One region of the Exiguobacterium sp. s150 genome, then DNA from elsewhere that is predicted to be linked to it. Evidence: riboswitches for the same ligand, from Rfam matches in the RefSeq annotation. Region 1 holds a riboswitch; each other region holds the start of a gene.
The links. Region 1 has a riboswitch for S-adenosylmethionine ahead of metK (methionine adenosyltransferase). Riboswitches for the same ligand answer to the same signal wherever they lie in the genome.

Region 1 (3,279 bases):
TTCTGTCGGCGGACTCGTCGAGACGGTGAAAGAAGATCCGGCCGGTAAGGCCTCACAAGTCATCGATCAAGTGAAGGCGGCCTCAGGCATCATCCAAGAAGTCGCGACAGACGTCCAAAACGTCTACGAAAAAGTGGCCGGCGAAGCCGACACGGTCAAACAAGACGTCAATAAAGTCGTCGAGACGGCCCAAGAGGCGAAATCGGATTTACAATCGATCGGCGAGAAAGTCGTCGAGGCGAAAGATACCGCGTTAGGACAAGGACACGAGTCGACTGACCATAAGCCACAGGCATAACAAAAACGACCTTTCGCGTGAAAGGTCGTTTTTCTTTGATTACGCGAAGCGTTTCGCGCCTTCTTCTAGTACTGCTGCTTTGTCCGTTTGCTCCCATGGGAGTTCCACGTCCGTGCGACCGAAGTGGCCGTATGCTGCTGTCTGCTTGTAAATCGGGCGGCGAAGGTCGAGCATCTTGATGATGCCGGCCGGGCGGAGGTCGAAGTTCTCACGGATGAGTTCTACGATCTCGGTCTCGCTCAATTTACCAGTGCCGAACGTATCGACCGCGATCGATACCGGGTGTGCGACACCGATTGCGTATGCAAGTTGAACTTCTGCTTTGTCCGCGAGGCCAGCTGCGACGATGTTCTTCGCCACGTAACGAGCCGCGTATGCTGCAGAGCGGTCAACTTTCGTAGGATCTTTACCAGAAAACGCGCCGCCACCGTGACGTGCGTATCCACCGTACGTGTCGACGATAATCTTACGTCCTGTGAGACCTGCATCACCTTGTGGTCCACCGATAACGAAACGGCCAGTCGGGTTGATGAAGTATTTCGTCTCCGCATCGATTAGTTCAGTCGGGATGACCGCGTCGATGACATGTGCTTTAAGATCTGCTTGAATTTGCTCGAGCGTGATGTCTTCAGCGTGTTGTGTCGAGATAACGATTGTGTCGATACGAACCGGGTTGTTCGCTTCGTCGTACTCGACCGTCACTTGCGTCTTCCCGTCCGGACGGAGGTAAGGGAGCGTGCCGTTTTTGCGGACTTCCGCCAAACGACGTGACAATTTGTGTGCGAGCGAGATTGGAAGCGGCATGAGTTCAGGCGTTTCTTTCGTTGCATAACCGAACATGAGACCTTGGTCCCCTGCACCGATTGCATCGAGTTCTTCTTCAGTCATTTGACCTTCACGTGCTTCGAGCGCTTGGTCAACACCTTGGGCGATATCGACTGACTGCTCGTCGATTGACGTCAAGACAGCACATGTCTCGGCATCAAAGCCGTATTTCGCGCGTGTATAACCGATCTCACGGACCGTTTCACGGACGACTTTCGGGATATCGACGTATGTCGATGTCGTGATTTCACCAGCTACGAGCACGAGACCTGTCGTGACAGACGTCTCAGCCGCAACGCGGGCGTTTGGATCTTCTGCTAAAATCGCGTCCAAAATCGAGTCTGAGATTTGGTCACAAATTTTATCCGGGTGTCCTTCAGTGACGGACTCCGAAGTGAAAAGTCGACGGTTCAAGTTTGACATTTCAAAAAACCTCCTATAATAAGGGTGATGTGTGGACGGTACTCGTTCCCCTTACGCGTTGCTTTGGGACGGTAATGAAAAAAACCTTTCGCCACGTTCAATGGGAAAGGTTGAATCGTTCTTCCTTACCCTCTTATCGTTCGAAGCTTACGCTTCGCTTCAGGATAGCACCTTTTCCGACAACATTACATTCGGACGGTTGCTGGGCTTCGTAGGGCCTTGTTCCCTCCACCGCTCAGAATAAGAGTATCCGTTACGAACACCATCATATAAATGACGTACCGTTCTGTCAAGCGTATCGACCGAATTCGTAAAACTTTTCACGAACGGGCAAATAGTTATGTTTGTGAAATAACAAACATTTTTATGACGGTTTCCGATTTTGTTCTATGACCTGGTACAGAATATGTTAGAATGACAATGTAAGAAAGCGCTTACTTGTCAAAGTGAAGAAACGCTTGTTTTTAATTAGTGTGTCACATATAATAAAAACGTCATACTAATTAACTGCGGAAGTATGCGGATTTCATCCACATCTATTTAGGGGAAAGGTGGGATTCGGGATGGCGACAACGCTCCTGAAAATCGAAGAATTAATTAACGGTGCCGACGTGAAACGGAACTTGACGGTTCCAGAATTGGTGGAAGAAGCCATTCAAAACGGGGAAGGTGTGCTGACGAAAGACGGGGCTTTATCTGTCAGTACAGGCAAATTCACAGGCCGGTCACCAAAAGACAAATTCGTCGTGCAAGATGAAGTCAGCAATCACTTAGTCGACTGGGGACCGGTCAACCAACCGATCGCCGAAGAGAAGTTCACAGCGTTGCTCGATAAGGTGCTCACCCATCTTGAGCAAAAACAAAAGCTCTACTATCTTGAAGCGTCAGCAGGTGCGGATGAGCATTACACGCTTCCGGTTCGCGCCATCACAGAATATGCATGGCACAGCTTGTTCGCGAAGCAACTGTTCCTTCGTGAATGGCCGACAAAAGGTGCGTTCGACCCGTTCACGGTCATCTATGCACCGAGCTATAAGGCAAATCCGGCTGTCGACGGCACGAACTCCGAGACGTTCATTCTCGTCTCATTCGCCAAACGTACGATTCTGATCGGGGGAACAGAGTACGGTGGTGAAATCAAGAAATCAATCTTCTCTGTCATGAACTTCCTGCTCCCGGAGCAACACGTCCTCTCGATGCACTGTTCGGCAAACGTCAACGACGCCAACGAGACCGCACTCTTCTTCGGGCTATCGGGAACCGGGAAGACGACGTTATCGGCCGACCCAGAACGTCACTTGATTGGTGATGATGAGCACGGCTGGTCTCCAGACGGCGTGTTTAACATTGAAGGTGGCTGCTATGCGAAGACGATCAACTTGTCGCGTGAGAACGAGCCGCAAATCTATGACGCGATCCGTTTCGGATCTTTAATCGAGAACGTCGTCTTGAATGATGACCGTTCACCTGATTACAAAAACATTTCCTTGACGGAAAACACGCGAGCCGCCTATCCGATCGATTTCATTGATAACGCCATGCTCCCATCACGCGCCGGACATCCGAACACGATCGTGTTCTTGACGGCTGACGCGTACGGTGTATTACCGCCAATCAGCAAATTGACGAAAGAGCAGGCGATGTATCACTTCTTGTCTGGTTACACGTCGAAACTGGCTGGTACGGAGCGCGGTGTGACCGAGCCGCAAGCGACGTTCTCGACTTGCTTCGGG
Region 2 (3,279 bases), on a different contig from region 1:
AGCGGGCTCGAACCGCTGACCTCCACGCTGCCAGCGTGGCGCTCTCCCAGCTGAGCTAATGCCCCGTTCGAAAATTATTATATCATCCTAGTAAAACGTTTGGCAATGCCCTTTTTCAAAAAAGATTCAAAAGTTTAAACCGTTGACGCAATGGGAAAATCAACGATGATGTTATATTACGAAAGCAGGTGAATCATATGGGCATGATTTTATTGGCATTGCTTCCGGCACTCATGTGGGGGAGTATCCCGCTCATCGTATCGAAAGTCGGCGGGAAGCCGATTCAGCAGTTAATCGGGACGACGATGGGTGCGATGGTCATGGCGTTCGTCATCTTTCTCGTCTTCAATCCGGAGTTCACGACCCTTGCCGTCGTCACCGGATTCATCTCCGGAATCTTTTGGGCGCTCGGACAGTATCTTCAGTTCCAATCGTTCCAAATCTTGAGCGTCTCGAAAGCGATGCCGATCAGTACCGGGATGCAGCTCGTCGGAACGTCGCTCTTCGGGGTCATCGTGCTCGGGGACTGGGAGACGTCGACCGAGCTCTGGCTCGGATTTTCAGCGCTCGTCTTGATTATCATCGGGGCGACGATGACGTCATATCAACAGAAGAAAGACTCGGATAGCGCCGGGGCGTTGAAGAAAGGTCTCCTCGTCCTCCTCGTCTCGAGTCTCGGGTATGTGACGTACGCCGTATTGACGAACTACTTTGAAGTCGACGGCATCACGGCGATCGTCCCGCAATCGGTCGGGATGTTCATCGCGGCGCTTCTCTTCAGTCTTCGTGAGAAGGACGTGAAACGGTTCGATCCGAAGACGTTCAAGAACATCTTGGCCGGGATCGCCTGGGGGATCGGGAACTTCGGTCTCTTCGTCTCGAGTGGAGAGGTCGGGGTCGCCACGTCGTTCGCCTTGTCGCAACTGAACGTCGTCGTCGCGACGCTCGGCGGGATTTATCTATTGAAAGAAGAGAAGACGTCGAAAGAGCGCGTCTTCGTCTTTATGGGCATCGGGCTCATCGTCGTCGCCGGCTTTATGCTCGGGATTGCGAAAAGTTAAAAGACGGGCGATTGCCCGTCTTTCATGATTGCCAAGCCACGTCGATGAACGCGTCTCGTCCAGATTTCTTCCGGTCTGCTTTATAGTGGTCCGGATTTTTTTTGTGGAAATCCTGATGATACTCTTCGGCCGGATAGAACGTGTCGGCCGGTAAAATCTTTGTGACGATCGGATCCTTAAATCGTCCGCTCGCGGCGAGTTCGTCGCGACTCTGTTCTGCTTTCACGCGTTGTTCCTCCGAATGATAGAAAATGGCCGGCGCGTATTGGCTGCCGCGGTCTTGGAACTGGCCGCCGTCATCAGTCGGGTCGGTCTGAATCCAGTAAAGTTCGAGCAAACGTTCATAAGCGAACAGCGACGGGTTGAACGTGATCTCGACGACCTCATAGTGTCCGGTCGTGCCGGTCTTCACTTGTTCATACGTCGGATCGTCGACGTGTCCGCCCGTATAGCCGGATACGATTGATTCGATTCCGGGCTGTTCCTCGAACGGGGTGACCATGCACCAAAAACAGCCGCCCGCGAATGTTGCTTTTTCCATAAAAAACTCCCCCTGTACACGTATTGTCCAAATAAAAACGCCCATGTCATCGACATGAGCGTTCTGTCATATCGTCCAAGGCAAACGCCTTGCTGGAAGTAGCACCTTGCCGAAGCAGGTTGCTGTGAAGTCATAGAGCCAGGTCTCTCGTTCACTCAAGATATCGATATGTAGTTGGTGAAAGCATCATACCATCTGTCCGAAAGTGTCGTCAACGATTAGGTTTTCGCCGAAGTTGCAGCAACGTGGCCCCGACAATCAAGACGACGAGGACGATGGAGAGCGCTAGCGTATACGGGGCCTCCCCGGCATAGAGCTGTAAGAAGAACAAGACAAAGACGGACAACAAGACGAGTACGTACGAACGGTTCATAGTAACCTCCCTTTTCTTTCAGTTTACCAAGTTACACATTCGTTGGCGAACGAAAACAGGAAATCAAGTGGAAATAGCGAATACGAACGAGTGAGCAAAGGAGGAATCAACATGACTGAACCAAACCCATTTTTCGAACTCGATATCGAGACCGCCCATCTCGGATATAAGGAAGGAACGTTCACCGCGCGTGACGTGACGGCCTACTATTTGACCCGAATCGCCGCATTGAACGACAAGCTGAGAGCGGTCATTCAAGTGAACCCGGACGCTCTGTTCGAGGCCGAGGCGGCCGACCGGGCGTTCCGACGTGGTGATCGCTTGCCGCTGCTCGGCATCCCGGTACTGATTAAAGACAACGTCGAGACGGCCGGTCAGATGAAGACGACGGCTGGGGCCGTCGCCCTCGCGCATCACTTCGCCGGCCGAGACGCCCACCTCGTTCAAAGTTTACGCGCGAGCGGGGCCATCATCCTCGGGAAAGCGAACTTGTCCGAGTGGGCCAACTTTTTGACCGAGGGGATGCCGAACGGCTGGAGCGGGGTCGGGGGCCAGACGCTCAATCCATATGGGGACAAGCTCGATGTCGGCGGGTCGAGTTCAGGTTCGGCGTCCGCGGTCGCGGCGAACATGACGCTTCTCGCCGTCGGCAGCGAGACGAGCGGCTCGATTATCCATCCGAGCGTCCATAACGGCATCGTCGGCATCAAGCCGACTGTCGGTTTGATTAGCCGGAGCGGCATCATTCCGATCTCTCGGTCGCAGGACACGGCCGGCCCGATGGCACGAACGCTCCGGGATGCGGTGCTTGCCCTTGAGGCGATGGTCGGGGAAGACCCGGCTGACCCGGCGACAACGCACCTTCCGGCCGGTCCGCCGTATCGGACGTGTCTCGATGAACGCCAAGCGGTCGGGATGCGCGTCGGGATTGTCAAGATTGATCTGTCGGAAGAAGAACAGGCGCTCTATGATGAGGCGATCGCCTTGCTGAAACAGAGCGGCATCGAGGTCGTCACTGTCGAACTGCCGTCGATAACATCGCTCGACCAAGGCGATATCCTGTATCATGAGTTTAAGCTCGGAATCGAGGCGTATCTAGCCTCGACGACGCTCTCGTATAAGACGCTTTCGGATTTGATTAACTGGAACAGCAGTCATCCGGAGACGATTCCGCACGGACAGAAGACATTCGAGAAAGCGGACGAACAATCGGGCCGCTTGATTGAGGCCACCTATCTGACACGTCGCCTCGACGACGTCCGTCACGCCAAGACGGACGGCATCGACCGACTGTTGGCCGAGCA
Region 3 (3,279 bases), on a different contig from region 1:
GAATCATCGCCGTGACAGGAACGCTGATGAACATGCCGACGAGGCCGAAGAGGCTGCCGCCGATGATGATCGACGTGATGACCCAAAACGGCGTGATCCCGACGCTGTCGCCGAGAATTTTAGGTCCGAGCCACAATCCATCGAACTGTTGCAACAGGAAGATGAACACGAGGACGAGGACGGCCGTGAACGGGTCGTAAAAGTACGTGATGATGAACGCCGGAATCATCCCGAGGAGCGGCCCGACATACGGGATGAAGTTTAAGATTCCGATGATGACCCCGAGCAAGAGGGCGTACGGTGCCCCGATGATGAGTAGACCGATGACGGCCATCACACCGATGATGAGACAGTCGAGCGATTTGCCGATGATGTAACGTTTGAAGATGTAATCCATCTCCTGGAAGATGTCAATCGTCGTCTTCGCCGTGGCGACAGGGAACAGCGCATACAACAGACGTTTGAACATCCGGGCGAACACTTCTTTGTCTTTCAATAGATAGATGGAGATGACAATCCCAATCAAGAAGTTGATGAGCGTCATCGTGAAGCTCGAGACGTAACTGACCGACGACAACACGGCCGTCTGGACCCAGCCCGAGTAACGCTCCTCGAACCGCTTGAAGTCGATCGTCTGGGCGATCGTCTCATTGTAATCTTGCAAAAACGCATTCAACTGACCGACGAAGCCGTCAAGTTGCCGGATATAAAACGGCAACTCCTCGATGAGCGAGGCGACGCTCGAATAGATGCGTGGGAACAGCGTCATGGCCGAGATGACGAGCAGCCCGATGAACGTCACGTAGACGATTAAGAGGCCTTGGTATCGTTTCAACGAGAATCGCTCCTCCATATACGACAGCACCGTGTTCAACAAGAGGGCGATCGCGATCCCCATGATGACGGGGGTCAATAGTTGAAACGTATACTGCAACACGCGTGAAATCGTGTCCGGTTCGCTGATGACCCGCCATAAGACGAGTAAAATCAGGCCGATCACTGTTAGTTTCCAAATCAATTGCCGGTTTAGCTCCACGAGTCCAACCCCTTACCCTACATTTTTTTCAGAATAACGTTCTTCTTTTACTATGACCGTTTTTTTTCAGGGTTTCAAGCGCACTTCGTCATTTTTCAAAATAAGGATTGACAGCAATGGGAACGTTTGGTTTACTTAAGGACATATTACACATAAATCGCATATAAACACTTTCTATCAAGAGAAGCGGAGGGACTGGCCCGATGAAGCTTCAGCAACAGATTGTTTCAATACTGTGCTAATTCCAGCAAGGTAACCTTGAGAGATGGGAAGGTGGTTGTTTGAATACGTCTGTATCTCGACACCCCTTTCCTCGGAAAGGGGTGTTTTTTGCATAGGAGGACCATCCATGGCAGACAGACGTTCAAACTTACTTAAGACTTTACCCCCACAGCACTTCGTCGGGCTCGCGAAAGAAGTGGCCGCGCTCGAACAGGCCGGGGCCGATATCATCCGGCTCGGGCAAGGCACGCCGGACTTGCCGACGCCGAAACCGATCTGCGAGGCGCTCGAGACGGCGCTCGCGAACCCGGAGACCCATCAGTACGGCCCGTTCCGTGGGCAAAGCCGATTGAAACAGGCGGTGTCGACGTTCTACTTGGACGAGTATGGAGTCGACGTCGATGCCGAGACGGAAGTCGCGATTTTAATCGGGTCGAAATCGGGGCTGATCACGCTCCCACAATGTGTCCTTGAACCGGGGGAAGGCATCTTGCTCCCGAATCCGGGCTATCCGGATTATATATCGGGCGCACGGCTGGCCGGTTCGGTCGTGCATGACCTCGTCCTGACAGAAGCCAACGATTTTCTACCGAATTACAAGACGCTCGATACGCACGGGGCGCGGCTCATGTATTTGAACTATCCGAGCAATCCGACCGGCGCCGTCGCGACGCCACAATTCTTCGAGGACACGGTCCGTTTCGCCCGAGAGCAGGAATTGATGGTCGTCCACGACTTCGCCTATGGCAGCATCGGCTTTGACGGGCACGTGTCGCCGAGCTTCCTTCAAGCCGACGGGGCGAAAGAGGTCGGCATCGAAGTGTACACGATGTCGAAGGCGTTCAACATGTCCGGCTGGCGCGTCGCCTTCGCCGTCGGCAACAAAGACATCATCGAGGCGATCAACACGTATCAAGACCACGTCCATGTCAGCGTCTTCTCCGCGATTCAAGAAGCGGCCGTCGCCGCACTCGAGTCACCGAAGTCGATTCGAGATGACTTGTCCCGTCTGTATGAGACGCGGCGCGACCGATTGGTGGACGGCCTGCGCCAAGCCGGCTGGGAGGTGACGGCCCCGAAAGGCTCGTTCTTCGTCTGGGCGAGAGTGCCGGAAGGCGATTCCGCCTCGTTCGCCAAAAAGCTGCTTCATGAGGCAGGCGTGGCCGTGACACCGGGCTATTTCTTCGGCACCGAAGGGGAGCGCTACGTGCGTTTCGGACTCGTCTCCCCGGAGCCGAAGATTGACGAGGCCGTCGAGCGAATCGAGCGGCTGTTCGCCGCCTATGAAGAGGTGCGGGCGTGATCCGTCAAGCCGTGCTCGAGTATGATCACGCCGCTGACGCGCTCGATCGTCTCGACGAACTAATCGGCGCTCGTTCGGTCCACGTGTTGCGCGGGCAAAACGGCTACCCGACCGTCGAACGGTTACTCCCTTCGATTCAAACCTATCCGGTAACGACGTTCCGAGGAGAGTGCACGGATCGTGAGGCGGACCGCGTCGACCTCGACGGGGCGGACGTCCTCATCGCCGTCGGTGGCGGCAAGCTCGTCGACACGGCCAAACTCGTCGCCGTACGGAACGGCGTCCCGCTCATCGTCATCCCGACGCTCGCCTCCAACTGTGCGGCGTTCACCCCGCTCAGCGTCGTCTATCGCGACGACGGGAGCTACGACCGCTATGACGTCTTCCGGGTCGTCATCGAACGTGTCATCGTCGACGCCCGGGTCATCGCATCATCGCCGTATGATTATTATCGAGCCGGCGTCATCGACACGGTCGCGAAGTTTTATGAGGCCCGCTATTTGAGCGGGGACGCCTCGACCGATGCCGGCGTCGATGCCGGACTCGCGCTCTCCAAGCAATGTCATCGCCTACTCGAGCTCGAATTGACCGAGACCGCCTTCCGCTCGTATGGGGAAGGGACGCGTTATGCGGTCGACCACGTTCTCGCCATCGGTGGGGCGGTCGGTGGGTTCGGCGACGCCGGGACACGGGTCGCCGTCGCGCACGCCGTCCATAA

Region 2: it holds a riboswitch for S-adenosylmethionine, as region 1 does, so the genes downstream of both, msrA (peptide-methionine (S)-S-oxide reductase MsrA) here and metK (methionine adenosyltransferase) in region 1, are expected to answer to the same signal.
Region 3: it holds a riboswitch for S-adenosylmethionine, as region 1 does, so the genes downstream of both, KNP76_RS14405 (aminotransferase class I/II-fold pyridoxal phosphate-dependent enzyme) here and metK (methionine adenosyltransferase) in region 1, are expected to answer to the same signal.

What each region holds. Positions count from the first base shown of each region.
Region 1 is NZ_JACSMC010000002.1:221,344-224,622, reverse strand. Features, by position in the region: gene KNP76_RS02710 (hypothetical protein) at 1-298, shown strand, start outside; gene metK (methionine adenosyltransferase) at 338-1,546, opposite strand; SAM riboswitch class I at 1,677-1,793, opposite strand; gene pckA (phosphoenolpyruvate carboxykinase (ATP)) at 2,110-3,279, shown strand, end outside.
Region 2 is NZ_JACSMC010000027.1:15,188-18,466, forward strand. Features, by position in the region: tRNA gene KNP76_RS11980 (tRNA-Ala) at 1-65, opposite strand, end outside; gene KNP76_RS11985 (GRP family sugar transporter) at 198-1,061, shown strand; gene msrA (peptide-methionine (S)-S-oxide reductase MsrA) at 1,084-1,602, opposite strand; SAM riboswitch class I at 1,669-1,769, opposite strand; gene KNP76_RS11995 (hypothetical protein) at 1,814-1,975, opposite strand; gene KNP76_RS12000 (amidase family protein) at 2,087-3,279, shown strand, end outside.
Region 3 is NZ_JACSMC010000042.1:12,607-15,885, forward strand. Features, by position in the region: gene KNP76_RS14400 (AI-2E family transporter) at 1-1,036, opposite strand, end outside; SAM riboswitch class I at 1,208-1,308, shown strand; gene KNP76_RS14405 (aminotransferase class I/II-fold pyridoxal phosphate-dependent enzyme) at 1,386-2,561, shown strand; gene KNP76_RS14410 (iron-containing alcohol dehydrogenase family protein) at 2,558-3,279, shown strand, end outside.